DNA from 2 places in the Clostridium sp. JN-1 genome. Region 1 is predicted to be linked to the other one. Evidence: riboswitches for the same ligand, from Rfam matches in the RefSeq annotation. Region 1 holds a riboswitch; the other holds the start of a gene.

Region 1 (16,016 bases):
AAATTGGCTAGATTCTGACTAGAAGAAGTTATTTCTTCCGTAGAAGCATATAGTTCTTCAGTTTCTCCAGATACTGTTTGGCTTTGGGAAGCAGTATCTTTCGATATGTTATCAATTGTCACTACATTTAAAACAATTTGTTCACTGCCTTCTGCAAGCTGATGCAGCGTTTCTGAAATAATTTGGATTTGCAAAGAAACGTCATTTACAAGCTTCAATATTTCATTAAATGAATTCCCCGCATTATTTACTATTTTCGTACCAGTATTTACATTATCCATACTGCTTTTCATGGAAGTGGCAGCCCCTCGAATATTTTCTTTAACTTGTTGAATAAGTTTTGCAATTTTATCTGCAGATTTACTCGATTCTTCTGCAAGTTCACGTACTTCTTTTGCTACAACTGAAAATCCTTTTCCCTGCTCTCCAGCACGTGCAGCCTCGATAGATGCATTTAAAGCCAATAAATTGGTTTGATCCGCAATGTCTGAAATAGCATTTACAACTTCTCCAATAGCCGCAGAATCGCGATTAAGTTTTTCCACTGAATCTTTTACTATTTCCGTTGAATTTTTAATGGATTCCATCTGGCTAACAGCCTGTAATATAACATCACTGCCATTTTTAGCTGCAGAAGATGCATTATTTGCAGCATTTGCTACTTCCTGAGAATTAGCTGCTACTTCCTGAGAACTTGCCGAAATTTGCTCAACTACTGCAGATACTTCTCCTGAAGATTTAGATTGATTTTCAGCTCCTTTAGCCACCTTGTTAATAGCATCCTTCACATGTCCTACAGTCTCGTTTAATTGATGGGCGTTATTATAAAGTTCTTCTGAAGATGCAGTTACATCATTAGAAACATTTAGAACCAGTCTTACAATATTTTTTAAATTTTGTGCCATTATATTAATTGAAGCAGCCAGTTCTCCTATTTCGTCCTTTTCTTCTATTTTTATAGGTTCAACTACCAGATTTCCACCAGCTATCTGTCCAAGGGAATCTACACACTTATCAAGTCTTAATACAATTTTATTAGAAATTTTCATTGCTGCAAAAATACCGGCTGCAATACTTATTAAAAATATAATACCCATAATCCATCTTGCACTAGAGCCCGCATTTCTAGTCTGTGCCCATGCGTTACTTGTAATTTCATTTATCATATTACTAAGTTTAATATACACATATTTATAATCATCCATATATACTTTCCCATCTTGCAGCCTATCTCTTGCTATTTGAACTTTTCCCGATTTAACTAAGTCTATTTGATCTTTAAAATAATTATCTATTACTTCAACATTTGGTATAACTTCATTTTTTATAGTAATGGCTAAATTATCATCTACATGATAATAATTTTTTATACTTTCTATATCCTTTTGAATATTTTTTTCACTTAAATTATAGGACTCCAAAAATCTATCATCTCCATCGCTGGCAATATACCCCCTAACTCCTGATTCTTCACTTACAAGTTCACTGCTAATTTGAGACATAATGTTACCTATTGGAATAATATCTTTTGAAACCCTGTCTGTAGATTTTTCAATACGGTTAAAATTATAAAAAGCACCGATTGTAGCTAAAAACATCATTATCAGAATAATACTAAATCCTACAAAAATTTTAGTTTTAACTTTTACATCCTTTATCACAATACTATCCCCCATTAATTTTATTTTGCATCTTGAACATTTCCTTTTGTAATCATTTTGTAATTAATCCATACGTATTTTCCATCTGTAATCTTATACTTAAAATTACTTTCATCGGGAGTTTCCCCATTAGAAAGTACATATGATAAATCAAAAACAGCATCACCCTGTTTTGCAGCATCGTTTAAAACAGTTCCGAGAAGGGTACCATCTTCAACAGCTTTAACTGCCGGTGCCGTAGCATCTACACCTGCTACAGGTACATATTTTCCTCCATTAAAATATCCAGCTGCTTTTAGGGCATCAACAGCCCCAAGGGCCATGTCATCATTGTTTGCTATTACACAATCAAAATTTTGGCCGTATGACGAAATAAACGAGGTCATTTTTTCCTGGGCCTTTGTACGATCCCACATAGCAGTGTCTTCTGCCACCTTTTGCACCTTAAAGCCTGAATCTTCAAGAGCTTTTATAGAATATTTCGTTCTCTCTTCAGTATCTTGATTTCCCGTTTCCCCTTTTAGCATAATATATCTAATAGTGCCATCTTGAGTAGGATGATCTTTAAAATAATTTGCAAGCATTTGACCCTGTATTGTTCCGGATTGCTCTGCTTTAGCACCTACATAGTAAATCTTATTCCATTTTTCAATATCTTCTTTTTTAGGTTCGCGATTTACAAATACTATAGGTATATTTGCTTTTTTAGACTTTTCAATAATCTGTCCTGCAGCATTAACATCTACTGGATTTACAACAAGTGCCTTAACTTTTCTACTTATAAAAAGATTTATCTTGTCATTTTCAGTTGTTTGAGAATTATCTCCATTCCAAATATCAACTCGAGCCTTTCCTTTAGATACCTTATACACTTCATTTTTAAGTTCAGTTATCCATGTGTTATTAAACTCATAGGCAGCAAAGCCAATTGTAGGTTCATTTTCATTTAAAGATGAAGAATCTGAACAGCCTGTCCCTAAAATAGTAATTAATAAAATAATGACAGCAATTAACTTTTCGTATCCATTCACGATTAAAACCTCCTTAGAAACATATAAATTCTTTTATATAAACAATCTGCCAATAATCGATTATTTCTAATCAATTATTGGCAGGTTGCACCACTAACTCTAAATTCTCCAGGTGCCCAATTATGGAGAATTTTTCATCGTTTCCAATTTTTATGAATATAACAACATCTATTTGTAATTTTACTGCTAAAATTACAAATAATCAACAAAATAAAGTCAAAAACAGAGATTTAGCATCTAAATCTCTGTAATTATATTACTTAGCTTGATGGCCTATGGCTGTGCTGCGAAAAATCAACCTTCATTGTCCTATGTCCTTTGTCCTCTCAAAAAATTGCAGTTATATTTAGCACATAATTGACATTACTATTCTAATACTATAATATAATTTATATTAGTGAGCAGTCACTCATGATTACAATATCAAAATAAAAGGGGATAGCACGATAAAATGGACAACAATTATAAAGATGTTATAGAAAATTTGTTTAAATTTAAAGATTCTATGCCTGAAGAAATGACAAAACGACAGTGGGATATATTGGAGGCTTCAGTAAAAGTTTTTTCAAAAAAAGGCTTTGAAGGAAGTAGGACAAGCGAAATAGCTAAAGAAGCTGGAGTTGCTGAAGGAACCATTTTTAGATATTATAAAAGTAAAAAGGATTTACTCATAAGTCTTTTAATTCCTTTAATTATAAACTTTCTTAGACCATTAATATCAGATCCTATTGAAGAAATAATTGAACAAGAAAAACAAAAATCTGTAGGGGAAGTTTTAAAGGATATGATACAAGATAGGTTAGAACTTATAGATGAAAATTTACAGTTAATAAAAACTGTATTTGTTGAATCCATTTATCATGAAGAGCTTTTAAAAGAAATGCAGAATTATATAATACCTAATGTTGCAGCTTTTTTAAATGAGTTCGTAGAGAAAAATATAGCTGATAACGTTTTTAGAAACAAAGATCCTAAAGTTGTTACGAGAACCATAGTGAGTTTGTTACTAGGCTATGTTGTGCTCAGCAAATTTTCACCTCAATATTTTGCAAACGATGATCAAAGTAAAGACGCAGGAGAAATTGTTGATTTATTTTTAAATGGTATAATTTATAAAGATAAAAAAGAGAGCAGTGATTAAATATTAAGATAAGTTTTAGTATTAACAGGGAAATCAGCAATTGCTGCTTTATGACATCCAACTGCTGGTACATGTATCCTGTTTAAAAGTAATTTTAGATTAGCTTAACAATTTTAAGACTTCAACCTTATAATTACCATCTGGTGATGATACAGTTGACTTTTCACCTACTCTTAATTTGTAAAGTGTCTTTCCTAAAGGAGAGTCAATGCTGATTTTCATATTTTTAGCATCTGCTTCTACTGAACTCACAAGAGTAACTTCTTCTTCGTCGCCAACATCGTAAAACTTTACAAGTGCTGTTTTATTTATACCAAACACGTCAGCTTCACTTGTATCATCAATAATTACAGCTGTTTTTAACTGCTGTTCTAATTCTAGTATTCTAGTTTCAGTCATAGACTGATCGTCTTTTGCTGCACTATAGTCCGCGTTTTCACTTAAATCACCTTGTGCACGTGCAGATTTTAAAGCAGCTTTAATTTCTACTCTTTTTACAGTTTTTAAGTATTCTAATTCGTCCTCTAATTTTTTTTTGCCTGATTCTGTTAACTTTAAGTTATGCATAAAATCACCCACTATTTTAAATTTATTAACTAAAGAAAATTATATAATTAATTAAGTTAAAAATTAAGCATATAATTGACTTTAAAATTAAATAATATTACCTTATTATTATAATATTACGCATATAATAATACAAGAATTTAAAGTAACATAGATTATGGATGATATATTTTGCATCCTTACAATAAACTAGAGAGGAATGAAATAAAATATGACAAAAGTACACTTTAAGGGAAGTACCATGTTAAATCCAGTTCCAGCCGTGCTTATAACAAGTATAGATAAAAATAATAACTTAAACGTATTTACAGTTGGGTGGATTGGCACTGCATGCACTCACCCACCTATGATAACGGCAGCTATAAGACCTGAGAGACTTTCATATAAGTATATAAAAGAGTCCGGCGAGTTTGTTGTAAATTTGCCGTCTAAAAATATGACAAAGATTGTAGATTTTTGCGGTGTCAAATCTGGAAGGAATATAGATAAAATTAAAGAGTGTAATTTAACTTTGGAAGAAAGCACAAAGATAAAAACACCTTGTATAGAACAATGTCCTGTAAGCATAGAATGTAAGGTTAAAAATATAATTCCACTTGGAACTCATGATTTATTTTTAGCGGAAATTTTAGCAGTAAATGTAGAGGAAAGTTTAATTGACCAAAATGGTAAAATTCATTTTGAAAAATCCAAACCGATATGTTATTCTCATGGTGAATATTTCGATTTATCCGAAAAGCCATTAGGTAAATTTGGATATTCAGTTCAAAAGAAAAGGGTTAGACATAAAAGCAGTAGAAAAGTTAAAAAATAAATTCTTTATTATTCTTCTATTTCATAAAATGAGATAGGAGGTGTTAAAGGTGCATTTAAAAAAAGTAATAATTCTTCTATTTTCAATAATAATAGTTGAAGTATTATTATTGGGTAATAGATATAAAATTACCGCTTATAGAGATGTTTGTAATCAAGGTAAATCAAAAACAAATTACATAATTATAGTTGATACTACTACTAATTCTTTAAGCGTATTTAAAGAAGGTAAATTATTTAAAACTTATAAAGTAGCATCTGGAAAATCAACTACTCCATCTCCAATTGGAACGTGGAAAATAATAGGCAAGGATACTTGGGGCAGTGGATTTGGAGGACGCTGGATGGGACTTAATGTTCCATGGGGAAAGTACGGCATACATGGTACGTTAGCTCCAAATTCAATAGGCTGGAATTCTTCACATGGATGTATAAGGATGAAAAATAACGAAGTAAAAGAATTATACAGTTATATTCCAGTTGGTACAACTGTAGTAATATCAGGAGGAAATTATGGGAGGTTTGGCGAGTATTTGAGGGTACTTCGTCCGGGAATGAGAGGATCGGATGTATATCAACTTCAACTGGTGCTGAGAGAAAAAGGATATTATAAATCCAACCCTGATGGTATATATGGTGATTATTTTAAATCAGTGGTTCATGAATTCCAAAAGAAGAATGGTCTTCAAGTTACTGATACTATAGGCAATTCATTTTATTCAAAACTTGGCATACATTTAGTAGATTAAAGCCTGAATTTTAAACAGGCTTTTTCTAAATATTGATGATTTTACATATGCTATTTTTTATGTTTATTCATTGTATATAATTCAATTATTATGATAATATATATAAATGAACTTAATAGATGGACTCAATTTATATTATAAAAAAGGAAGATAATTGTATGTTTGATGTTCAAGAAAAAACTTTGGAAAATGGTATAAAAGTTGCAACTGTAAAAAAGGATACAAAGATTGCTTGTGTCAATTGCGGCATAAAAATAGGGTCAATATATGAAAATAGACAGGAGAAAGGTATATCACATTTTATAGAACATATGCTTTTTAAAGGGACAAGTAGTAGAAATAACGAGCAAATAAATACTTATTTAGAAAGTATAGGTGGGGAATATGATGCATATACAGATAGTACAAATACAGTATATAGTATTGCAGCTTTAGATGATGAACTCGAGCATTCGCTGGAAATTTTATCTGACATGTTCATTAATTCTGTATTTCCTGAAAAAGAATTGGAAAAAGAGAGGGAAGTTATACTAGCTGAAATTAGATCAAGTAAAGATGATATAGAAGATTACAGCTTTAAAAAAGTAAACGAATTTGCTTTTGATAAGAGTCCGCTGAAACATGATACTATAGGTGATGAAGAAACAGTACTAAGCTTTAAAAGACAAGATATATTAGAATTTTATAATAAATACTATGTTCCTAATAATTGTTATATATCTATAGTTTCCCCATTTGATCATGATAAAGTTTTGAAATTGGTTTTAAAATATTTTAAAGGGTGGAAGTTTAAAGAGTTTAAGAAAAATGAAATTATTATAGAAGATAATATCCCAGTAAAAAAGGTTTCATATAGAGAAAATATAGAACAGAGTACTATAGTTTATGCATTCACATTTTATAATATAACTAAAGATCAAGAACTTGTACTTAAAGTATTAAATTATAAATTTGGTGAAAGTGCTAATTCCATATTATTTAGAAAACTTAGAGAAGAAAAGGGATTAGCGTATGACATTTATACAGATTTGACTTTACAAAAGTATATAAAAGTATTGTATATTTATACTGCTGTAGCGGATGAAAATATTGAAGAAGCATTAAAAACGATAGATAATTGCATTGATGAAATCAAAAATGAAAAAATATCTTTTAACAATGATACTATACAGCATATGAAAAAAGTTTTAAAAACTGCTATAGCATTTACGCTGGAAGATTCTATTGATATAGGGGGCTATGTCCTTCGCCAAATTATAAATCATGAAGATATATTTGAATTTATAAATGATATAGAAAAATTGAAGTATATAAAAAAAGAGGATATATATAATACAGCAAGGCTTGTTTTTAATAATCCAACTATACATATAGTTAAAAGCCAGAAATAAGGTGATTTATTTTGAGTAATGAAAAAAAAGTTGTTACTAAGATTGAAATTCAAAAAAACAATGGCAAGAGGGTAAATGTATATATAAACCAAGAGTTTGCTTTTGCATGCAGTACTGAATTGATTTATATGTATAATATTGTAAAAGGTAAAAATCTAGAATTAGAGAATATAAAAGAGATAGTCGATCAAGACAATTATATAAAGTGTAAAAGTTTGGCGCTTAAAATCATAGAAAGGTCATATAAGACAGAAAAACAGGTTGTTGATAAATTAGTCCGAAAGGAATATGGGAATCATACAATAGATAGAGTAGTTGATTTCTTGAAAAAGTATAAATTTTTGGATGATGAAAAATTTATTAGAACCTATATAGATGAAAAGATAAAGTCACAGGGAAAGAATAAGATAAGATGTGCACTTATAAAAAAAGGAATAGATAAGCTTAGTATAGAAAGTGAGCTTGAAAAAATAGATGCGCTAACTGAAAAAAAGTATGCACTTAAACTTGCAAGAAAAAAATATGATGTTGTAAAAAAGACGGGAGTAAACTATAAAAAAATATATAAGAAATTAGGTAACTATCTAATTTCTAGGGGATACAATGTAAATATAATTAAAGATGTATTAAATGATGTAATTGATAAGGATGAATGTGAACACAATACCAAATCAAAAAAAGAACAAGATTTAAATAGTGACCTCAATACATTGAGAATAGCAGCAGAAAGGCGATATAATATAATATCGAAATCTGAAAGTGACAGTATAAAGATATATAGAAAGTTATGTAATTATTTGCTTAGAAAAGGGTATTCTTATGAAAATATAAGAACTGTTTTAAAATCAATTATAAATTTAAAGGGAGATACTGTTTAAATGATAAATGGCTTCTAGAAATAGCATAATAGACTTATTTTAGAATAAGTTAAGAAGGTGATTATTATTATAAATAATATAAAAGCTAATCCAATAACAATTATGTTATTTTTGATATTTTTTTATCCATTATTTAAAGGGTTTTTATTTAAATTTAATTCAGGGGATTTAAAAGGTGATATTGATGATATTAATAGAAATATTTCATTTATTATAGCCATATTTTTAGGAACTTATAGTGGTAAAAAAATATTTATTCAGCATGGTCAGGGAATATATATGGATATATATAGGGCTATACCTACTGATTTTGCAAATTATATAGACAACAATATAACTACTGTCTATTTAATAATCATACCCATAATTGTATTCATAATATATAAGATTATAAAACTTTTATTAAATTTATTAAGCTATATAATCTTTTATCCCATACTAAATACTGTAGATAAATTTTTAAGGACAAAAGGTAACTCCTTTAAAAGAACGGTTGGAGCTGCCTTTCAATTACCGAAATCATTATGCTACATCATATTAGCTGTTTTTATAATTAACATAGCTTCCATGTTTAATATGGGTGGAAAGTTTAACAAGTACCTAGAAACTTCAAAACCTTATAATACAATTTGCAAGGAAGTTGTAATACCAGTTACAAACTCTGAAGTTGCAAAAAAACTTCCAAATATCATAGATAACTCGTTTAAAGTTGTAATAAAAAATCCTAATCAACAGGGGGACGCAGCACAAAATGTTATAAATAACGGAAAGACAATAGCATATTATAATGGAGTTACTTTGGATCAAGGGGTTGAATCTAATAGTAAAATAGATGAATTTTCAAGGCAGCTTACTGAAAATGAAAAGAGTACTATAGAAAAGTCGAAAACTATATATGATTGGATAGGAAGTAATATATCATATGACCACGAAAAAGCGAATGACGTGTTAAATAATAATTTTGATGTAAGTTCAGGAGCCATACCCACATTTAATACAAGAAAAGGTATTTGTTTTGATTATTCATGTTTATATGTAGCAATGGCAAGAGCTAATAATATTAAGGTAAGATTGATAATAGGAGAAGGTTTTAATGGAGTTAGTTGGGTAAGTCATGCATGGAATCAGGTATATATACCTGAGCAGCAAAGATGGATAAATGTAGATACAACTTTCTATAGGGGAGGAAATTATTTCGACAGTAAAAGATTTGATTTAGACCATAGAAATTCTCAAGTAGTAGGTGAATGGTAGCAATTTATGAGGATACTTTAAGTAATTTGTAGATAATTAAGTAATTTTTAATAAAACTTAGTTTACCTTATATCACATAAGTTGTATAATTACTTTGACAAAATTATGGGAGATGGTATGCATGGAACATTACAAGAAGAATGGAAACAATTATAAAAAGGTATCCAAAAAGGAAATTTCACTAATTGCTGTGTCGTTTTTAGTATTATTTTCAATTGGGTTATTTTTAGGCAGTGAGATATCCAGCAGGAAAGTAGCTATGGCAAGTAGTGCTAAGCAAAAAAATCAAAAACAATTGAATCAAAAAAGTATGGACCAAAGGGAAAGTAAAGTTAATCCAACAAATACTAAGGATACAAGTGGATTTAACCCATATAAGTCTGACGGGAGAAAGGTTGTATACTTAACTTTTGATGATGGTCCTTCACAAAATAATACTCCTAAGATACTTAAAATACTTAAGGAAAGTAACATAAAAGCTACTTTCTTTTTAATAGGTAAAAATGCAGAAGAAAATAAGCAGCTTGTAAAGGATGAGATAAATGATGGTCATGTAGTTGCAAATCATACTTATTCACATGATATGCATTATGTATATTCTGATCCTAGGATTTTTGTTAATGATTTGAACAAGTGCAGCGAAGTTTTAAAATCAATTGTAGGAGAAGATTATAAATTGAAGCTTATAAGATTTCCAGGGGGATCTTTTGGAAATAGATTGGCACCTTTTAGAGAAGCAGCAAAAAATGCCGGCTATCACTATGTCGATTGGAATGATCTAACAGGTGATGCTGAGCATAATAATGTACCTGTGGCTAACCTTGTTGACAAAGTTAAAATGTATGGAAATCATGACCATTTGGTTATACTAATGCATGATGCACCAGCTAAGGTTACTACTGTGGAAGCACTTCCTCAAGTAATACAATACTTTAAGTCTCAAGGATATGTGTTTGAGACATTAAGATAATAGCAACAAAGTCAGAGGACAGATTTTTGTCCTCTGCTTTTATTAGGATTTAGATAAATAAGTTTTCATTATTGAATTAATAGCTTTTTCACAATCAACATCATCATTATCTAAGCACCATGCAGTATTAAAGTATAATAGTGCCTTTTTATTATCTTTAAGCACAGCGTAACAATAACCAAGATTGAAAAAGTATTTGCTGTCCCTTTTTAACTTAATTGCTGATCTTAATAGGGGAATGGCTCTTTCGTAATCTTTCAATTTTATAAAGCATACAGCAGAATTATAAAGGGAAGAAGATACATTGTTTTTTTGCATGATGGCTTTTCCATACATATATATGGCTTTTTTATAATTTTTGGCGTTGTAGTATTCATTGGCTATTTGAAAGTAATTCATCTAAATCCTCCTAACTTTATGATGAGTTTGTAAATACTCATATAATAAGTTTATATAAATATTACAAGAATATACCTATACAAATAATATCCATATTTACATACTTTTATACACAAGTACTTTAATGAGTAGATCTTGATATTAATTTCCTTTCCAATAGTTGAACACCTTCATACATCAAATAAGCAAGTACAGCTAATATTAATATACTCAACATTACTGTATCAAGCTCAGAAGTTTGACCGCCAAATACTATTAAAAATCCTAATCCTTGTTTTGCAACTAAAAATTCACCCATTATTACACCAACCCATGATAATCCTACATTTATTTTCAAAGCAGATAAAAAGGTAGGTATTGTTGCAGGTATTATCAAGTGAGTTAATATTTGAGATTTTTTAGCACCAAAAGTTTTTAAAAGCTTTATTTTGTCATCATCCACTGAATTAAAACCGTCTAGTATAGTTATAATTGTGACTACGATTGAAATCAGCAGGGTAACTACAACTATAGCTGTTATACCATTTCCAACCCAGAATATTATAATAGGGGCAAGAGCTACTTTAGGAAGTGCATTAAGAACTACAATATATGGATCTAAAACTTTTGCAGCAAGTTTAGACCACCATAAAAGTACAGCTATTATTGCACCAAGAACTGTCCCAAGAGTAAATCCAAGAATTGTTTCATAGCATGTTATTCCTATGTTTGAAAATAAAGCCTTTTCAGTGTATAACTTTATAAGACTTTTAAACATTCTAGATGGTGTACTAGTTAAAAAAGGATCTATCCAGTTTAAATCTCCTGATATTTCCCACAGTGCAAAAAAAGCTGCTAATATTACTATCCTTAATGTAATTACTTTTTTCTTTTCCTTTTCAATATTTTGAATATATAATTTATGTTCTTTTATCTCATCTATCATTGTGAGTTTAGCTCCTTCCAAATATTATTAAAGTAAACTCTAAACTCAGGTTCCTCTCTACATTTTAAAGGAGAATCATGAGGAATAGAAAATTTTATATCAAAAATTTTTTTAATATTTGCAGGCCTTTTAGACAGCACGATTACCCTGTTAGACATAGATATTGCTTCAGATATATCGTGCGTAACCATTATGGCAGTTTTATTTTCTTTCTTAATAATTTTAAAAACTTCATCGCTTATATTGAGTCTTGTTTGATAATCAAGAGATGAAAATGGTTCATCAAGCAGTAAAACTTCTGGATCTAAAGCTAGTGTTCTTATTAATGCAACTTTTTGTCTCATTCCGCCGGACAGTTCATCTGGGTAATGGGACACGAAGTCAATTAATCCGTAGTTTTCCAATAGTTTATTGAGTTTTGGCTTATAATCATCTATGTTCTTATGCTGAATTTTAAGTCCTAATATAATATTATCCCATACAGTTAGCCAGCTAAATAACTGATCTTTTTGAAACATATATCCCATTTTATTGGAGAAGGATGTCATTTTTTCATTATCTATATATATACAACCATAAGATGGTTTTAAAAGCCCAGCTATTATATTTAAAAGGGTTGATTTACCACATCCAGATGGACCTACTATACTTAAAAATTCACCATCGTCTACTGAAAATGTTATATTGTCTAAGGCTTTAGTACAAGTAGTCAGGGAATGATAATTCATATATATTTGTTTTACATATACTTTACTCAAGAGATCATCTCCTATTAATTTGATTCCTGTAATATACATAGTTCAGTATATGAATTTATACATTATATAGTGTTAAATACATAAATAGTTTTGATATAATTATTTGTGATTTAGTATATGTACAAAGCGAGATATATGTTATAATATTGTGTAGTAAGTTTAGAACAGAGGAATGTTGTAGAATAAGTCTGCAAAACTACACATAACCGTATGCGTTAGGATATGGTTATTTTTTGCTCTCTATATAGTAATAATATTTTAAGTTGGGATTATACGTCCAAGTAGATTTTATAGTATTGACAATATTTTTTTGGTAATATAAAATTAAAGTGAGTAATCACTCATTGATAATGGTTATTAGCTAACATTTAGATATTGTAAAATAATTTAAATGTTATAAAGTAATTTGCATTATTGTTTATTTTTATACTTATTGTAAAAGGATAATAATATAATCATAGTAATAATATAAAAAGGTATTGTAATTAGTAAAATGTTATGGAAGTTTAAATGAAATTTAATTTTATTTCATTAATTTATTAATTGTAAAAGGTGATATGATTTATGAGAAACTTATTTCATATAGGGCTTGATGTAGGGTCTACTACTGTAAAAATAGCTGTATCTGATGATAAAGACAGTATGGTTTATAGCAGATATCAAAGACATTATTCAGATATACGAAGCACTATTGTAAATGTTATAAGAGAAGCATATGAATATTTTAAAGATGATAATATTACAATAATGGTTACTGGTTCAGGCGGACTTTCAGTATCTAAATGGCTTAATATATCCTTTATTCAAGAGGTTATAGCTTGCACTAATACTATTGAAAGGTTTATTCCAAGTACTGATGTAGCTATAGAATTAGGTGGGGAAGATGCCAAAATAACATTTTTTGATGGTGGAATAGATCAGAGAATGAATGGCACTTGCGCAGGCGGCACAGGTGCTTTTATAGACCAAATGGCATCACTACTTAAAACAGACGCTCAAGGTCTAAATGAATTAGCCAAAAATTATAAAGTTATTTATCCTATAGCAGCCAGATGCGGTGTATTTGCAAAAACTGATGTTCAGCCGCTTTTAAATGAAGGTGCAGCAAGAGAAAATATAGCCGCTTCTATATTTCAGTCTGTAGTAAATCAAACTATAAGTGGGCTTGCTTGTGGAAAGTCAATAAAAGGTAATGTTGCATTTTTAGGAGGTCCACTTTACTTCTTGTCAGAACTTAGAAAGAGGTTTATAGAAACGCTGAAGCTTACTGAAAAAGAAGTAATTTTTCCAAATAATTCTCAGTTATTCGTTGCAATGGGAGCAGCACTTGAATCTAAAAAGGAACCAATTATTTCTTTCAAATCTTTAATTGAAACACTGCCTCTTTTAAACAAAGGGGCTAGTGACGAAGTACGAATATTAAGACCTCTCTTTAAAGATGAAGACGAGCTTAAGGAGTTTGAAGAAAGACATAATAAAAATGTAGTTAACAAATTAAGTTTAGAGAACTTTAAGGGAAATTGTTATTTAGGAATAGATGCTGGTTCAACTACTACAAAGGCTGTACTTATAGATGAAGCAGGAAATCTCATATATTCTTATTATGGAAGTAATGAGGGAAGTCCGCTTAAATCAGCTGTTAAAATTTTGAAGGATCTATATAGTAAGTTATCAAGCGAAGCAAATATATTAAACTCTTGTGTAACGGGATATGGTGAAGGACTTATAAAAGCTGCATTATCAATAGATATAGGAGAAGTTGAAACAATAGCACATTACAAAGCCGCAGAGTTTTTTCAACCGGGGGTTGATTTTATACTCGATATAGGCGGACAGGATATGAAATGTCTAAAAATAAAAGATGGATTTATTGATAGTATAATGTTAAATGAAGCTTGTTCATCCGGCTGTGGTTCATTTTTAGAAACTTTTGCACATTCATTAAATATGACAGTTAAGGATTTTGCTAAGGCTGCACTCTCTTCTAAAAACCCTGTAGACTTAGGATCAAGATGTACTGTATTTATGAATTCAAAAGTAAAGCAGGCACAAAAGGAAGGGGCTACTGTAGGTGATATTTCGGCAGGACTATCATATTCTATAATTAAAAATGCGCTGTTTAAAGTAATAAAAATAAGAAATCCTAAGGCACTTGGAAAAAAGATAATAGTTCAAGGCGGTACATTTTATAATAATGCTGTACTGAGGGCTTTTGAACTCATATCGGGCAGAGAAGTAATAAGACCTGATATAGCGGGTCTCATGGGTGCTTTTGGAGCAGCTATAATTGCAAAGGAAAGGTATATTAGTGGAAGCAAGAGTACTTTGCTTAAAATTGATAAAGTAAATACTTTTACTACAGATGTAACTATGAGAAGATGCGGTAAATGTGCAAATAACTGTTTGCTTACAATAAATCAATTTCAAGATGGAAGAGAATTTGTATCAGGTAATAGATGTGAAAGAGGAGCAGGAATAGAACGCAAGAAAAATGACATACCTAATATATTTAAATACAAATATAGTAGAATTTTTAGGTATAATCCATTGAGCTTGGATAAGGCAGTAAGAGGTAGGGTTGGTATTCCAAGGGTACTCAATATGTATGAAAATTATCCATTTTGGTTTACGTTATTTACAGAACTTAAATTCAGAGTGGAGATATCACCAAGATCCTCAAAGGAAGTATATGGGCTTGGAATAGAAACTATACCTTCGGAATCAGCGTGTTATCCTGCAAAGCTAGTGCATGGACATATAATGAGTTTGGTAAATAAGGGAATAAAGTTCATATTTTATCCATGTATACCATATGAACAAAAAGAGCAAAAAGAAGCGGATAATCATTATAATTGTCCTATGGTTACATCTTATCCTGAAGTTATAAAAAACAATATGGATGTTTTAAAAAATAAGAATGTCGACTTTAGAAATCCATTTTTGCCTTTGGATAATGAGAAGAGATTGACAAAGAGATTACTAGAGGAATTAAAAGATTTTAATATAAGTAAAAGTGAAATGACTAGGGCAGTTGAAATGGCCTATGATGAAAATAAAAAGGTAAAGCAGGATATAAGACATAAAGGTGAAGAAGTACTTGAATACTTAAAAAAGACCGGCAGGCGCGGTATTGTTTTGGCAGGAAGACCTTATGATTTGGATCCAGAGATAAATCATGGAATACCAGACATAATTACTTCATATGGAATGCCTGTTCTTACAGAAGATTCTGTATGTCATTTAGGTCAAATTGAAAGACCTCTAAGAGTAGTAGATCAGTGGGTTTATCATTCAAGGTTGTATGCTGCAGCAAGTTTTGTGGCTAAAAATAAAAATGTTGAGTTAATACAGCTTAATTCGTTTGGATGCGGACTTGATGCAGTTACTACAGATCAAGTTCAAGAAATTTTAAATTCTTATGAAAAGATATATACTGTATTAAAAATAGACGAGGGAAGCAATTTAGGTGCAATTAGAAT
Region 2 (16,016 bases), 1.3 Mb from region 1:
CACCATTAGTATAAGCATTTTCTGCTAAAGCAATTGTCATCTCATAAGGACAAACTATTCCACCAGTTGGTGCATATAATGCAGCAGCAGCATTTTCAGAAATATTTGGTTCCATGTTTTTTACCTTGTCACCGTCTAATATTTCAAGACCTGGTACACCGTTTTCCTCTCCTTGTTTCTTCAACTTATAGAGTCCATCTAAATCCTTTTCATCAAAACACAATACCAATGATCCTATTCTCTTGAAAGGAAAATCTAATTCTTTTGAAAGTTCATCAAACATAGCATTTCCTTTTGCATTTAATTTGCCTTTTAAAGTTCCAGGTTCAGCATCAAATCCAGCATGAACTATAGCACTATTAGCTTTAGTTGTACCACTTGCTGTATCTGATTCTTTTTCTAAAACACATATCTTTAATTTATATCTTGACAATTCTCTTGCTATTGCAGAGCCTACTACACCAGTTCCTATAATTGTTATATCAAACATTTAAATACCTCCTCAAGACAAATAAAAAAGAGAACTAATATTAAGGTATACTATACCTTAATATTGGCTCTCTTAAACTCCGCCTTAAAATCATTTTATTAAATTACTTAAAGTATATCACATTAAAACTAAATGTTCAATACATAAACTTAAAAAGATATGCAAAAATAGTTGTTTATTATAAATCATTTTGCAATTTACATGCTTTTACAACATGTTTAGCAAGAATAGATGTTGTAACAGAACCTACTCCTGCAGGAACTGGAGTTATCATCGAAGATTTATTGACACATCTATCAGTATCTACATCCCCACATAGTTTTCCATCTTTATCAACATTTATACCAACATCTATTACAATTGCACCTTCTTTAATATACCTTTCATCTACCATTTTTGCTTTTCCAACTCCAACTACAAGTATATCTGCTTTTGAAGCTATTAAATGTATATCTCGAGTTTTTGAATGACAAATTGTAACTGTTGCATTTTCATTTAACAGGAGCATGGATACAGGTTTACCAACTACCATTGACCTCCCTATGACTACAGCATTTTTTCCTTTTATCTCAACATTATAGTGCTTTAATATTTCTATAACTGCTGATGGTGTACATGGAACAAAACCAGTTTTATCATTTTCCATTAATTTTGATACATTTATAGGACTAAAACAATCTACATCTTTATTAGGTGCAATTATGTACTTTACCGAGTCTTCCTTTAATTGCTTTGGAAGCGGTCTAAATATCAATATACCATTTACTGTTTTATCATTATTTAATTTTTTGATTTCTGCTGTAAAATGCTCTTCATCTATATCTTCCGGAAGTTCTTTAACTTCCATTTGAATTCCTATTTTAGAGCACCTCTTTGAGGCTCCTCTTTCGTAAGCTAAATCACTTTCATTTTCTCCAACCCTCACAACTGAAAGTTTTGGAGCAATTCCTTTTGACTTCAAATCAATTACTTCCTCGATTAGCTCTTTGCTTATGGCATCTGCAGCTGGTTTACCTTTGATTATCCGGCCCATTTCAATTCTCCTTCACATTAAAAATTTGATAAAATGAGTTATTTAGAGATGGTATTAAGTACCTTTTTATAAATCATATCGGCTTTTTCCGTACCACTTTTAACAAGTGAGCCGACTTCTTTTTTCACTTTACTAACGTACTCATCATCTTTAATTGAATTTATATTTATAATTACATTCAATTCTCCACTTAGTATTGCTGACCTAAGGCTCTGTACACCAACTCCTATATCACTTGCAACCATCTTTGAACAGTGATTCACCATATATTCATGAATTTCAAGAGCTTCACAGCACTTTTTTATTATTTTAATAGGCGTTACACATGCATCTTTTAAGCATTTTTGTATAACTTCCTGCCTTGACTTTTTTTCTTCTTCAGTTTCTTTAGGCATATCAAATGCTTTTATAAACGGCAAAAAATGCTCTGCATCTTCATCAATCAAACTCAGCAGTTCATCTTGTATTTTCTGTGCACTCTCAGCTATGTATTTGATATCTTTTTCATATTCACTAAATTTCTTATTGTTAGCCGTTAAATTTGCTGCCATACTTGCAAGAGCTGTTCCAATGGAACCAACTAATGCTGCAGCTCCACCACCGCCCGGAGTTGGTAACTTTGACGACAGCTTATGAACAAATTCACTGCATGTATTATCTGCCAACTTCATAATAGTACCTCCCTGTAACACTAAAACAATCCGCTTATTACACCATTTTCATCAACATCTATTTTTTCAGCAGATGGAGTCTTTGACAATCCCGGCATTTTCATTATAGAACCAGTTATTGCAACTACAAAACCTGCTCCTGCTGAAACAGTAACTTGGTTTACGGTTATATTGAATCCCGCTGGTCTTCCAAGTTTGTTCTTATCATCAGTTAATGAATACTGAGTTTTTGCTATGCATACTGGTGTTTCACCGAATCCTAATTTCTCAAGTTCATCTATTTCTTTACTTGCCTTAGTTGTAAATGTTACATCATCGGCACCATAAATTTTTTGAGCTATAGTCCTTATCTTCTCTCTTATTGGAAGTTTTTCATCATAAGCATATTCAAAATTATTTTCTCCTTCATCTATAAGTCTTAGAACTTCTTTTGCAATTTCTATTCCGCCTTTTCCACCTTCTGCCCATACATTTGATATTTTTACATTAACTCCTAACTCTTTGCATCTTCTTTCAACTAATTCAATTTCTCTATCAGTATCAGTTGGAAATTTATTTATTGCAACTACCGCTGGAAGTTTAAATACTTTAGTTATATTTTCAACATGCTTTAATAAATTTGGAAGTCCTCTTTCTAAAGCTTCAAGATCTTCCTTGTTTAATTCCTGCTTTACAACTCCTCCATTGTACTTAAGAGCTCTAACTGTTGCAACTATAATTACTGCATCTGGTTTAAGGTTTGACATTCTGCATTTTATATCTAAAAATTTTTCTGCTCCAAGGTCAGCACCAAAACCTGCCTCAGTAACTACATAATCACCAAAATGTCTTGCCATTCTAGTTGCTATAAGTGAATTACATCCATGAGCTATATTGGCAAATGGTCCGCCGTGAACAAATGCTGGAGTTCCCTCTAAAGTTTGAACTAAATTTGGTTTTAATGCATCCTTTAAAATAGCAGCCATTGCACCTTCTGCTTTTAAATCATGTGCGGTTACAGGTTTGCCATCTCTAGTATATCCTATAACTATTTTTGCAATTCTCTGCTTTAAATCGCTTATATCTGATGCTAGACAGAATATAGCCATTATTTCAGATGCAACTGTTATATCAAAGCCGTCTTCTCTTGGCATACCATTTGCTTTTCCGCCAAGTCCATCAGTTATAAATCTAAGCTGCCTATCATTCATATCAACGCATCTTCTCCAAGTTATTCTTCTTGGATCTATATTTAATTTATTTCCTTGGTAAATGTGATTATCTATCATTGCGGCAAGTAAATTATTTGCAGCACCTATTGCATGTATGTCACCAGTAAAATGAAGATTTATATCTTCCATTGGAACAACTTGAGAATATCCGCCGCCTGCAGCGCCGCCTTTAATTCCAAAAACAGGTCCCATGGATGGTTCCCTTAGTGCAACTACAACAGATTTTCCAAGCTCTGATAATGCATCTGCTACACCTATAGAAGTGGTAGTCTTTCCTTCACCTGCTGGAGTTGGATTAATTGCTGTACATAAAATTATTTTACCATCTTTGCCTTGAGTTCTTTTTAAAAGATTATAATCAATTTTAGCCTTATAATTTCCGTAAAGTTCAATATCATCCTCAGGAATTCCAAGTTTACTTGCAATTTCTTTAATGGGTCTCATTTTACACTCCTGTGCTATTTCTATATCTGATTTAAAATCCATTTTTAGCACCTCCAAATATAATTATTTTAAATTGATCAATATTACTTTTTTATAAGCTTTTTACAATAGTGAGATTTTTCTTAATTAGGTGTATAATTTCAACAACTATTATACCACTTTTAGATAATTACTTTATAGTTTTTATTTAAGTTTGTGTAAATTGATGTTTTCTGGCATTTTTCATAAAATAACTTTTTTAAAAAGCTTGACAGATGAAGCCTTCTGTCCTATAATAATTCATGTCGGCAATCGGCATTGTAAATTTACTAATGTTGATTTAGCTGATAATAATATAGGGGTATAGCTCAATTGGTAGAGTAGCGGTCTCCAAAACCGTTGGTTCAGTGTTCGAGTCACTGTACCCCTGCCAAATAGAAATGAAAGTAGTCTAATCAGTGGTTAGACTGCTTTTTTCTTTTTAGTATCAGTGACTTAGAGTGTTTCAAGTTTAGATTAAAAAGACCAATAAATACAGAAGTTAATCTAAATTATACAAATTAATATTTTAATATCTAAAGGTAATAACACTTCTCGTTTTCTTAATTATTTATTTAAGCTGTTGATTTAGCTAAAGCTTATAAAGATAATGAAGTAAATGCAGATAAGACTTATAAGGGTAAAACAGTTTTAACAAGTGGAACAATAAAAGATATTGGCGTTGTTGCTGGACAAACCTATATTGTCCTTTCATCAGGAGAAGAGCTTGCATTAACAAATGTTCAATGTTTTTTTAAGGAAAAGTCAGGAATTGATAAAATAGCGAACTCGAAAAAAGGTGATACTGTAACAGTTCAAGGAGTTGTTGACAGAAAATCAGCGAATGTTGGAGTTAATAACTGTATATTAAAGTAGTTGAAACTTAAAAACAAAATATAAATTAGTATATAAGATAGTATTAACTTATAACAGTTTAGTGCTATTTTGAGGGGCTGTCTCATTAGCATAAAAAAATATACTAACGCGGCAGCCCCTTTATTATTTAAGCAGTAATTACTGCTATCTTTGCCTACTAAAATTATACTCTATGACTTTTAAATTAAATACAGTCTTACCCAATATATTTACTGCAAAAACAATTATCATTTCCATCTACATTTTTTGCAATATACATTGCCTCATCAGCCTTTATTATAAGCTCATCTATACTTTTGCCATCCTGAGGATAAAAACTAACTCCTGTGCTAAGAGATACATTTATTTTATTGCCGCCTAAATTTATAATCCTCTTTTTAGTATTTATAATCCTAGAATGTATGATTTTATAATTATTAAAGTTTTTTATATCTGGCAGCAATACTAAAAATTCATCTCCACCAAATCTAGCAATTACATCATTTTTTCTCGTAGCTTTTTTCAATATATCTGCCACTTCGGCGAGGACGCTGTCGCCAACCGTATGTCCATAGGTATCATTAATACTTTTAAAATTATCTATATCTATGAACATTAACCCTAACATGTGGTTATTTCTACAGCAATTATCAAGTATTTTGTCTGCAACTTCATAAAATAGCACTCTATTTCCTAACCCTGTTAGTTTATCATAATAAGCCAAATTCTTAATAATTTTTTCTTTATCCTTTAGTTCTTTATTTAAAAGAGATAATTTGTTGATATATAATTTTAATTGATTAACTCTCTCAAATTCATTGGTAACACTAATAAATTCCAAAAATAAAAATTTACACTTATCCTCTTCCAACTTACTTATCTTTAAATTAAATTTCCCATTATCATTAACTAGATCCTTATGCATAGTTGCTGAAAAAAACAGTTTATATTCATTATTCATTAAAGATTTTATAGATTCATTAAAATAATTTTTGTTAAAATTTGGTAACGCTTCATAAATACTTTTACCTATGATATACTTTGTTCCAATTCCAGTTATATGTTTCATATAACTGTTCCAAAATAAAATTTTAAATTGCTCATTTAAAATTACTACTCCTTCATTAACATTATCTAGAGCATCAAATAAAATTCTATTCATAAAGTTCATCCCTTACTTTATCAATTTTTTTCATCAATTCATTTAAGGATTTTAATGTTAAATCAATTATTACAGCGCCCTCTATTTCCACATCATCTATGAGAAAAGTTATGTATAAAATCAAAGTATACATATAACTTTCATTTTCAATATCTTTGCTAAAATCTATTGCATTAAATACTTTTACTTCTGGTAAAGTATAGGTTAAGTTAATATTTAAGTAATTTCCAACCTCCCCTAAAATACAGTTTAAAATTATATTTCCTATTTCTTTAATAGTATCAAAATCAATATCTGTAAAATTCATATCATAATATTCACTATTTTCTTGTTTCTCATTTAAACAAAGATTTATAAAAGTTCTCATTTTTTTAGCAGGAAAGATTAGATTTGCTTTTCCTTCTAACTTTTTTTCAAAAGAAATAGAAGATACCATTAGTGTTCCATCTATTTTATCAGGTAGATATCCATTTACTTTAAATTTTTCATCTTGAAAATTTAATATTTCTACATTAGGAACATCTAACAAAATCTTTTTATTTGTTATTTCCGAAAGAATACTTGCAGCCTTGCCAACACTTATATTAAATAATTCTTTCAATATATCATATACTAAAGCATCACTATTCATTTTTATCATTCCTTATTTTATCGCATATAAACTTTGCTTTTTCCTGATTAAACGGTTTATTTATAAAGTACATTATGTTATATGATTCCATATCTTCTCTTACACTTTTTTGTACATCTGCGGAAATAACAATTATTTTACAACTAGCATCATATTCTTTTATTAATTTTATCAATTCTTTACCATTTATATTTGGCATCAACAAATCTACAAATACATACTTCGGTTTAATTTCTTTGTATTTTCTAAAACCTTCTCTTCCATCACTTGCAAAAAAGAACTCAGCATTATCTAAAAAACCTTTTAATAAATTAGATATTATCTTTTGAGAAAAGTTAGAATCATCAACAATTAAAATCTTTAACATAATAACTTTTATTCCTCCCAGTAACCTTAAAATAAATAAAACCAACAATTAATAGACATTATTAATTGTTGGCCGGGTGCACTACTAGCTTTAAAATTTCCAAGTGCCCAAATAGCAGAAATTTTTCATTGCTTCCAACTATTATTAAATTATTTTCATTTTACTACCAAATATATGTGAAGTCAAATAACACTAATAGGCCCCAGAGATTTAGCCTGTAAAAAAATTACTTGCATTTACACTGTTTAGAGTTTACACAGATTATTTATACTTTTCCAGTATTACTTATTTTCATCAAGTACTTTTAATATTTCTTTAGCTATAAGCTTTATGATTGGAACAGAAACTGCATTTCCTGCCTGTTTATAAAGTTTGCTGTCTGGATAAGCTCTATTATTAAATCTATCCGGCAAAGTATACCCATTACCAACAGGAAAACCTTGAAGTTTAAAAGTTTCAGCCGGTGTCAATTTTCTTATTCCATCATCTACTTTTATAAGAGGTACATTATGTCCTCCTGTACCCATATTAGCAGTAAGTGTTGGACATACTCCGCTTTTGTTTTCTCTAACATACATTCCTCTTCTAACTTGATAGAATTTATACTTATCCTTAATTTGCTCATCTAAATTAATTCTAACCCCTTTTCTCTTTTCTTGAGGTATCTTTAAGTATTCTTCCTCAGTTAAAAAATATTTAGGATATTTTTCTTTTGTATAGTAATATTTTTCAGCATTTTCTTTATTTAAATCGTAATCTATAACATTTTTTATATTCTGTATTCTATCCTCAGGCGACTTATTTACCATATACTTATCTATATTATCAAACATAGTAAATCTATCTGCATCTTCTTTATTTAAAAATCCTATTATATAAATTCTTTCTCTAGTTTGAGGCAAATCTGAAAAATCCATCGTATTTAAAACTTTTTCTTTAATTATGTATCCTGCTTTTTCGAGCTCTCCTTTTATAACACTATACGTCCTTCCGCCGTCATGAGACATCAAATTTCTTACATTTTCTAAAAATAAAATTCTTGGTTTTCCATGTATAGGTTCAAGCATATTTACTAAATTAACTATACTCCAAAATAAGTTTCCCCTGTGGTCTTCAAAGCCTTTTCTTTCTCCCGCTATACTAAAAGCCTGACATGGAAAACCGCCGTTTAAGATATCTATTCTATGACTTAATATCTGCTTTTTCTTCTCCTCATATAAAGGCTTTGCAGTTTCACATTCTTTTATCAACTTTTCATATTCAAATCTTTTGTCACTGTCTACGGCTTCTTTCATGAGTTTTTCACAGCTCTCTTTTTCTTTATCAAGAATACTAGGATCTATAATCTTTTCTATATCTCCAACTATTAATCCATGATCAAAATTAGTTCTGTATGTTTCTGCTGCATACTCATCTATTTCATTTGCCCATGCAAGTTTATATCCAGAGTCTTTAAAGTGTGCACTTTTAATGCCTAAACAAATACCCCCAACTCCTGCGAACAAACTTCCTACTAAGTATTCTTTTCTCATCTTTAAGTTTCTCTCCTCCACAATATACTAAAAATTAATTATATCATATAAAAATAAAAAGGGCAGGTGGTACTGCTTTTTTACTTATATATAAAAATTCATTACAATGGCAGGAATTTACTAGATAAATGTCAAACACATATACACATTATTTAAAGGAGATGTATATTTATGTGTGCATTACATTTGATGAGTTGTGAAAACAATCATTACAGCTTCACTAATACTAAAAATTTCAACACAATAGGATGCTTTAAAAACACCTCAGTAAAGACGGCTTTTGATTTTGCTTACAATATGAGTTTTGGTAAGAATTAAAGCTTATAATGAAGATTTCATCAAAATACAGGATGGTGAATCTCTAATGAGGAATCATAAACTTCTATATAGCAGCAGTATTGATAGATGCAATTTGGAAAAATTAATCACAAGCTTTAAATGGTCTTACGATATTCCAGGATATATAACTCATGAAGAATTAGTTAATGCAATACAAAATGAATTTACCATTCCTAAAAATGCAATTTTGGGTAGATATACAAAAATGGATGCTGAAAATTATTATATACAAACTGGTGATATGCATGATATAAATGATATATTTAAACTTCTGTAAAATAATGCGCTGCAGTTTTAAACACTGCAGCACATAAACTTAAATATACATCCACTGCATTTTGGATTATACATTGTACATACACATGCGCCAAAATCCAAAACAGCATAATTATAATCTACATACCTATCCTCAGGAATAAGCATTTGAGCAAATTTCCAAAGTTTCATATCATCTCTATGTCTTTTTTTCTCCGAACTAATATCAAAAATTCTCTCAAATATCCTTATTACATTAGTATCTAAAACAGCATACGGCTTATTATATCCAAAACACAGTACTGCACTGCAGATATAATTTCCTATACCTTTTATTTTCATAAGATCTTCCCATGTATTAGGTATTACTCCTTTGAAAGATTGCATTATTTCTACAGCTTCTTCTTTTAATCTATCTGCTCTATAAAATAATCCTATATCTTTAAATACATCCCTTAAAAATTCAGTATCTGCACACGCTAATTCATTTATATTTTTATATTTATTAGTTATTTTCAAATAAGGCTGTATAACTTTTTCAACGTTAGTCTGCTGCAGCAGTGTCTCAGATATCAAAACTTTATATGGATCAAATGTATATCTCCATGGAAACTCTCTTTTATTTTTATCATACCAATCAAGTAAAAAACACTGGAACATAACTACTTCCTCATCTGATATAATATTAAGCATTCTTTCTTCCTCAATTTGTTCTTAATTCACAACCTTTTTTATAGTAAGCATCCATAACTTCCTTTGGAACCATACTTCCGCCAGTAGCCCAAGCAATGTGAGAAGCATTTTTCATCTTGTCTTTTAAGTTGTTATTTTCAATATATTTTTGACCTGAATCAGTTTTAAATAATTGAGTAGGACCAGGTACTCCAGCTAATGCAGAAGGTTCTAGATAGATATTTTCTGAATCCGCTAATATACTTAAAAGAATATGTAATTTATCGTCTGTTATTGTATAAGATCCACTTATTAAATTTTCTAATGTTTTTCCTACAAAACCAGAAGCTCTACCAACTGCAAGACCATCTGCCTCTGTAACATTATCAATTCCAAAGTCTTGAACACACACTTTATCATGCATTCCAGTCATTAAACCTATAAGCATACATGGGGAATGTGTTGGTTCAGCAAAGAAGCAGTGTACATTATCTTTAAATACTAATTTCAATCCAAATGCCACTCCACCAGGGCCGCCGCCAACTCCGCATGGAAGGTAAACAAATAGTGGATGGTCTTCATCTACAGTTACATTCATTTCTTCTAATTGTTTTCTTAATCTATAAGCTGCAACTGCATATCCTAAGAATAAATTGGTTGAGTTTTCATCATCAACAAAATACATATTTTTATCATTAGCTGCTTGCTTTCTGCCTTCTACTACTGCCTTGCTGTAATCTGATTGATACTCAACAACTGTAACACCTTTACTTCTTAGAAGATCTTTTTTCCATTGTTTTGCATCAGCAGACATATGAACATATACTTTAAATCCAAGCTGAGCACTCATTATACCAATACTAAGACCTAGATTTCCAGTTGAACCTACTGCTATAGAATATTGTGAAAAGAATTGTTTAAATTTATCACTATCTATAATTGAATAATCATCATCTAATTTTAGCATACCATTTTCAACAGCAAGATCTTCAGTATGTTTTAATACTTCATAAATACCACCTCTTGCTTTGATAGATCCTGAAATGGCAAGATGACTGTCGCATTTTAATAATAAATCTCCTAAAAGCTCTTGATTAAATCTATCTTCTAGTGCTTTTTTCATATTAGGAATTTTAACAATAGGAGATTCTATAATACCATTTGTCTTTTGAGTTTCAGGAAAGACTTTAGCAATATAAGGAGCAAAACGATTTAATCTTTCAGCTGCATCTTGTACATCTAACTCGGATAAAGAAATCTTTTTAATAGCCTCTTCAAATTTTCCATGTTTAGGATTAGTCCAAAATACTTCCTCAGCTGCTATAATTTTATCCATTAAAGGATATTCATTTATCCACTCCGTTATAGTTTTACCTAAAATTATTTTATTTTCCATAAGACAGACCTCCTTTTTAATTCACACAACAAACGTTTGCAAGACTTAATATATACAATTTTAAATGTATTTCTGTGTAATGTCTATACCTTTTAATATATAAAAATAAAACCCCTGAAATTAACAAGGGTTTTATGATTGAGATATTAAAAACATTTAATTAAAATCTTGTTTATGCTGCTTTTGAAAGTGATTTTCTATTATCATCAACTGCTATATTGTATAATCTTTCAAAATTAACATAAGAAAGAATAAATCCTATACCACACATCAAAGATCCAAGTGAACCTGCCATAGTAACTAATTTTATACCACCATCTATGTAACCGCTGCAAACAGCTCCTAATATACCTAATATAGTAAAAATTACACCTGCAATTTTCATTTAATATTACCTTCCTTTCAGTAAAATCTACATATCATTATCATCAATATTATAATAATCATTTATCAATAGTTTGTCGATGTCTCCTATAAACAATAGGAGCCGAAAAAAAACAGGTGCAAATATTTACACTAAGCATTTATATCATCTTTCTTTATTTTATTAATTAGAGAAATTACATAGTTAAAAATTTGGCTGTATTTAAGAAAAATGTTGAAATGAATGAAAGTTCAAAATCAATACTATCTTTAAATACAGCCAAAGTTTATATTTTATGCAATTATCGTGCTAGATTATTTAACATCATACATTCCTTTACTTTCCATATACTTAAATATAGATTCTCCATGTTTTTGCTCTTCCTTTTGTATATGGTTTAATAGATCACGAGCTTCGGTGTCTCTAAATTCAAAAATTGTAGTATCATAAGTTCCTGAAACATATTTTTCTGTCATTAATAAATCTGTGCACATATCAGCATCAGATAAATTAACTCCACCTGATTGCATATTATTCATATTACTCATAGAACCTTGATTTCCCATAGTTTGCCCTGAACTTTGATTTTGCTGTTGGTTCATTTGAGGAATTTTACCGCTTAACATCTGATTAATGCTATCAAGATGTGTCCTTTCTACTTGCCCATTTGCATTGAATATTTGTTTCAATTGATTATCTTTCGTCTGATTTGCATAATTCGTATATTTTTCTATACAAATTTGCTCGTGACTTTTTTGATCCTCTAGCAACGTCCTTTCTTTTTGTGATAAAGTTATTTCCATAATACTACACCTCCAACCTTATTTTGTGCTGCTCTTATTATTTTATACTAAGAGTAGTACCAACATCCGTATTATGCGTATTATGCAATTAACTTATTCATAAAGCATAAATTTTCAAAACAATTGGCAGCATACTTTATGAATAAGCAGCTGCCAACCATATTTTACGTAATTAGTGTTAATCCCTTTCAGCAGCTTCTTCATCTGCTTTAGTCACATGAACCGTATTACGTGGATGCTGCGGAGGTGCATAAATAGAATATACTTTAAGTGGTTTATTACCTGTATTTATAACATCGTGCCATGTACCAGCAGGTATCATTATTGCAAAATCATCGTCTACTCTTTTCTTAAAATCCAAATTACGTTTATTTTTTCCCATTTTAACAAGTCCTTGACCGTCTTCAATACGTATAAACTGATCAACATTTGGATGAACTTCTAAACCAATATCATCACCAACATTGATGCTCATTAAAGTAACCTGCAGATGTTTTCCTGTCCATAAAGCAGTGCGGAAAGTATTATTTTGTTCAGCCGCTTCATTAATGTTAACTACAAACGGCTCCGGTCCATAATCCTTTAATTGAATTGAGTAATCACCTTCTCTTGAAGATTGTAAAAAATCAAATCTTGAATTATGCTCAATTTCATCATCAGAAAGAATATATTGATCATCAAACTGTCTCGAATAATCTTGGTCATGCATTGATGTATTAGCAAAATAAGGACATGAATAAGCATTATGCATTTGTGTATTAATGCAATAATAGCATGGATACTTTCTATTACTATACATATTGTTCCTTCCCTTTTTCATGGTATTACAAAATTATAATATGTTATAGGTCTTAGAAATGTGATTGTATTCATTATATAAAAACATAGGACAGAGGACAATTGACAGAGGACAGAGAAGGTTGATTTTTTGCTAACGCAAAAGAATCTTTAAATTTATATAAGTTAGCAATGTTTCGCTTTGCGAAACGAGTTGTCAAAATCTAATTAAAGATTTTTCGTAAGCGCAGCGGAGAAAAATCCTCCTTCTCTGTCCTATGTCCTTTGTCCTCTGTCCTCTGACTCATGTCCTCTGGTTTTTATGCTTGCTGTTCTGGAATAAATGTTGTACAGTCAGTTTCATGTGAACTACTTGCATTTTTAGGTTGAACTTCTATTTGTGATGCACTGCAATGATCACCATTCATATAGTAATGACAAGTATTTACAGCACATCTAATTCCTTGATTTGGTTTATTCATTTTTTCTGCTCTCATTTTTATTACCTCCATATAAAGAAATTGATTTTACAAATAATATTGTTCGTAAAATCATTTTTTTTATGTAAGAAACATATAAATCCTTTTTTAAATACCAATTTACCTCTCGGCAGACTTTTCACTTTCATAAAAGTTTTTAAAACTATTCAAGTTGTATTCAATACAATCCTCACATGGCTTTTGACCATCATAAATCATCATATTTATGGTTTTTATGTTATACTTTTTTATTATATCTTCGTTATCATTCAAAATATTTTCGCCATTATACAAAAAAACTACATTTTTTGAATTTTTAATTTTAGATTCTAATTCATCTTTATTACTTATGTCCTTGTTTATATCAATTGTATTTAAGCCGCTGCTTTTCGTAAAGTAATTCAATCCATCCTCACTAGTTATAAAAATATAGCTGCTAAGTTTATCAGTAATATCACTTAACTGTTTTTTATAATCATCAATATTCTTCAATGTATCCGAAAAATTTTTTTGATATATATCTCTATTTTTAGGGTCCCTATCCTGTATGGAATTTTTTATATTTGTCAAAACTATTTTATAATTATCTACATTCATTAGATAATATGGATTATCTTTTAAAACAGTTTCATTAATTTTAACTGGCTCATTATATGGAATAAATTTAACTCCTCTAGATACATTTACAGCACTAACTTTGTTCTTATCTAACTTATCAACAAAACCATTAATCCAAGGTTCAAATCCGCCTCCCATATAAAAAAGCAAATCATTTTTAGATATATTGTTCAAACTATCACTTGTAAATTTAAAATTTAATTCATCAGTCCTATCTTTAAACATATAGCTTACATTATGCTTATCTTTAACTATACTCTTAACTGAATAATAAAGCAGCTTATCTGTAGTTACTATATTAAGTTCCTGATCTTTTATCATTTCCATTTCAGTTGAATTATCTTTTGTATTCGTTTTATTACTAGCTACTTTATACTCACATCCAGTAAACATTAATATATATAATATAAGGAATATTGAAATACCCTTTTTCAAATCATTCACCTCTTATCATGAAAGATATAATATATAACATATATTTTACATAATATAATTTTGTAATGCAAATAATATAAGGCTTTTACAGAGATTTAGCACTTAAATTCACATACATTTTACATAATTTATAATTATGCTAAAATATAATAAGAGTTTAAGAATTATCGTATGAGGTGACCTTTATGGAATTTATTACAAAAACAGTAAATGAAACTATAGAACTTGGCAGAAAACTAGGTACTCTATTGCACCCTGGTGACATAATATGCATAAATGGTGATTTAGGAACAGGAAAAACACATTTTACAAAAGGGTTAGCAAAAGGACTAAATATACACGATGAAATAACTAGCCCAACTTTCAACATAGTTAATGAATATGAAGGCAGATTAAAATTATATCACTTTGATGTATACAGGGTAAATGATCCTGATGAAATTGAAGCCATAGGTTTTGATGAATACATATTTAGTGATGCAGTAAGTATAATAGAATGGTCGAACTTTATAGAGGAATTAATTCCGGATGAACACATATACATAGAAATAAAAAAAATACCAGAAGTAGATATAAGCTTCAGGAAAATAATAATAAAACATTATGGTAACAGATATAATTATATAAAGGAGCTAAATGAAATATGAAAATTTTAAGTTTGGATTCAGCTACAGAATCAGCTACTTGTGCAATAATGAGTGAAGATAAGTTATTAGGTGAAATAACGTTTAATTACAAAAAACAACATTCTGTCATATTAATGCCTATGATAGATACACTGCTGAAAAATTTGAATTTAGGCATTGATTCTATAGATGGTTTTGTAGTTTCAAAAGGTCCTGGTTCTTTTACAGGTTTGAGAATAGGTATATCAACTATAAAAGGATTAAGTCATGGAACCGGCAAACCATTTATAAGTGTTTCTTCATTAGATGCATTAGCATATAATATGGCATACACTGATGGTATTATATGTCCTATAATGGATGCATTAAGAGGTAATGTTTATACAGCATTATATACTTTTTCAAATAACAATTTAAAAAAATTAAGTGATTACATGCTTATTTCAGTAGAAAATTTAATATCATTAGTAAATAAACATAAAACTCAAGTTTGTTTTATAGGTGATGGTATTTACAAATATAAAGATATACTGCTTCAAAATATTCCTAAAGCCATTTTTTCTCCAAATCATTTAAATGTAGTAAAAGCATCCTCTCTCGGTGAAATAGGTTTAAAGCTTTTAAAATCAGGTTTGAGCGATGATTTATATAATTTTTGCCCACTTTACATAAGAAAATCTCAAGCTGAAAGAGAATATGAAAAAAAATTGGAGTCTTCAAGAAATGAATAATGATATTGAAATTATTTCATTTAAACGAGAACATATAGAAAGTGTTCTTGTAATAGACTTTCTAAGTTTTCCAACACCGTGGAGCCGAAAGTCATTTGAGATTGAGC

Evidence for each region. Region 1 has a riboswitch for cyclic di-GMP ahead of EBB51_RS10375 (galactose ABC transporter substrate-binding protein). Riboswitches for the same ligand answer to the same signal wherever they lie in the genome.
Region 2: linked by a shared signal. The riboswitch ahead of EBB51_RS04310 (response regulator) and the one ahead of EBB51_RS10375 (galactose ABC transporter substrate-binding protein) in region 1 are both predicted to bind cyclic di-GMP.

Annotation. Positions count from the first base shown of each region.
Region 1 is NZ_CP033465.1:2,167,739-2,183,754, reverse strand. Features, by position in the region: gene EBB51_RS10380 (methyl-accepting chemotaxis protein) at 1-1,661, opposite strand, end outside; gene EBB51_RS10375 (galactose ABC transporter substrate-binding protein) at 1,682-2,692, opposite strand; cyclic di-GMP riboswitch class II at 2,763-2,846, opposite strand; gene EBB51_RS10370 (TetR/AcrR family transcriptional regulator) at 3,144-3,833, shown strand; gene greA (transcription elongation factor GreA) at 3,933-4,400, opposite strand; gene EBB51_RS10360 (flavin reductase family protein) at 4,612-5,214, shown strand; gene EBB51_RS10355 (L,D-transpeptidase family protein) at 5,264-5,962, shown strand; gene EBB51_RS10350 (pitrilysin family protein) at 6,121-7,353, shown strand; gene recX (recombination regulator RecX) at 7,365-8,231, shown strand; gene EBB51_RS10340 (transglutaminase-like domain-containing protein) at 8,310-9,485, shown strand; gene EBB51_RS10335 (polysaccharide deacetylase family protein) at 9,607-10,455, shown strand; gene EBB51_RS10330 (tetratricopeptide repeat protein) at 10,498-10,854, opposite strand; gene EBB51_RS10325 (ABC transporter permease) at 10,976-11,779, opposite strand; gene EBB51_RS10320 (ABC transporter ATP-binding protein) at 11,776-12,537, opposite strand; gene EBB51_RS10315 (2-hydroxyacyl-CoA dehydratase) at 13,102-16,016, shown strand, end outside.
Region 2 is NZ_CP033465.1:861,767-877,782, reverse strand. Features, by position in the region: gene EBB51_RS04350 (NAD(P)/FAD-dependent oxidoreductase) at 1-490, opposite strand, end outside; gene EBB51_RS04345 (tetrahydrofolate dehydrogenase/cyclohydrolase catalytic domain-containing protein) at 669-1,523, opposite strand; gene EBB51_RS04340 (cyclodeaminase/cyclohydrolase family protein) at 1,562-2,194, opposite strand; gene EBB51_RS04335 (formate--tetrahydrofolate ligase) at 2,215-3,891, opposite strand; tRNA gene EBB51_RS04330 (tRNA-Trp) at 4,186-4,261, shown strand; gene EBB51_RS04320 (sensor domain-containing diguanylate cyclase) at 4,940-5,884, opposite strand; gene EBB51_RS04315 (chemotaxis protein CheC) at 5,877-6,515, opposite strand; gene EBB51_RS04310 (response regulator) at 6,508-6,882, opposite strand; cyclic di-GMP riboswitch class II at 6,944-7,027, opposite strand; gene dcm (DNA (cytosine-5-)-methyltransferase) at 7,164-8,414, opposite strand; gene EBB51_RS04300 (hypothetical protein) at 8,779-9,030, shown strand; gene EBB51_RS04295 (A/G-specific adenine glycosylase) at 9,048-9,701, opposite strand; gene dsdA (D-serine ammonia-lyase) at 9,712-11,076, opposite strand; gene EBB51_RS04285 (hypothetical protein) at 11,249-11,461, opposite strand; gene EBB51_RS04280 (spore coat protein) at 11,755-12,243, opposite strand; gene EBB51_RS04275 (cupin domain-containing protein) at 12,422-13,042, opposite strand; gene EBB51_RS04270 (DUF1540 domain-containing protein) at 13,341-13,517, opposite strand; gene EBB51_RS04265 (metal ABC transporter substrate-binding protein) at 13,620-14,552, opposite strand; gene tsaE (tRNA (adenosine(37)-N6)-threonylcarbamoyltransferase complex ATPase subunit type 1 TsaE) at 14,738-15,199, shown strand; gene tsaB (tRNA (adenosine(37)-N6)-threonylcarbamoyltransferase complex dimerization subunit type 1 TsaB) at 15,196-15,909, shown strand; gene rimI (ribosomal protein S18-alanine N-acetyltransferase) at 15,902-16,016, shown strand, end outside.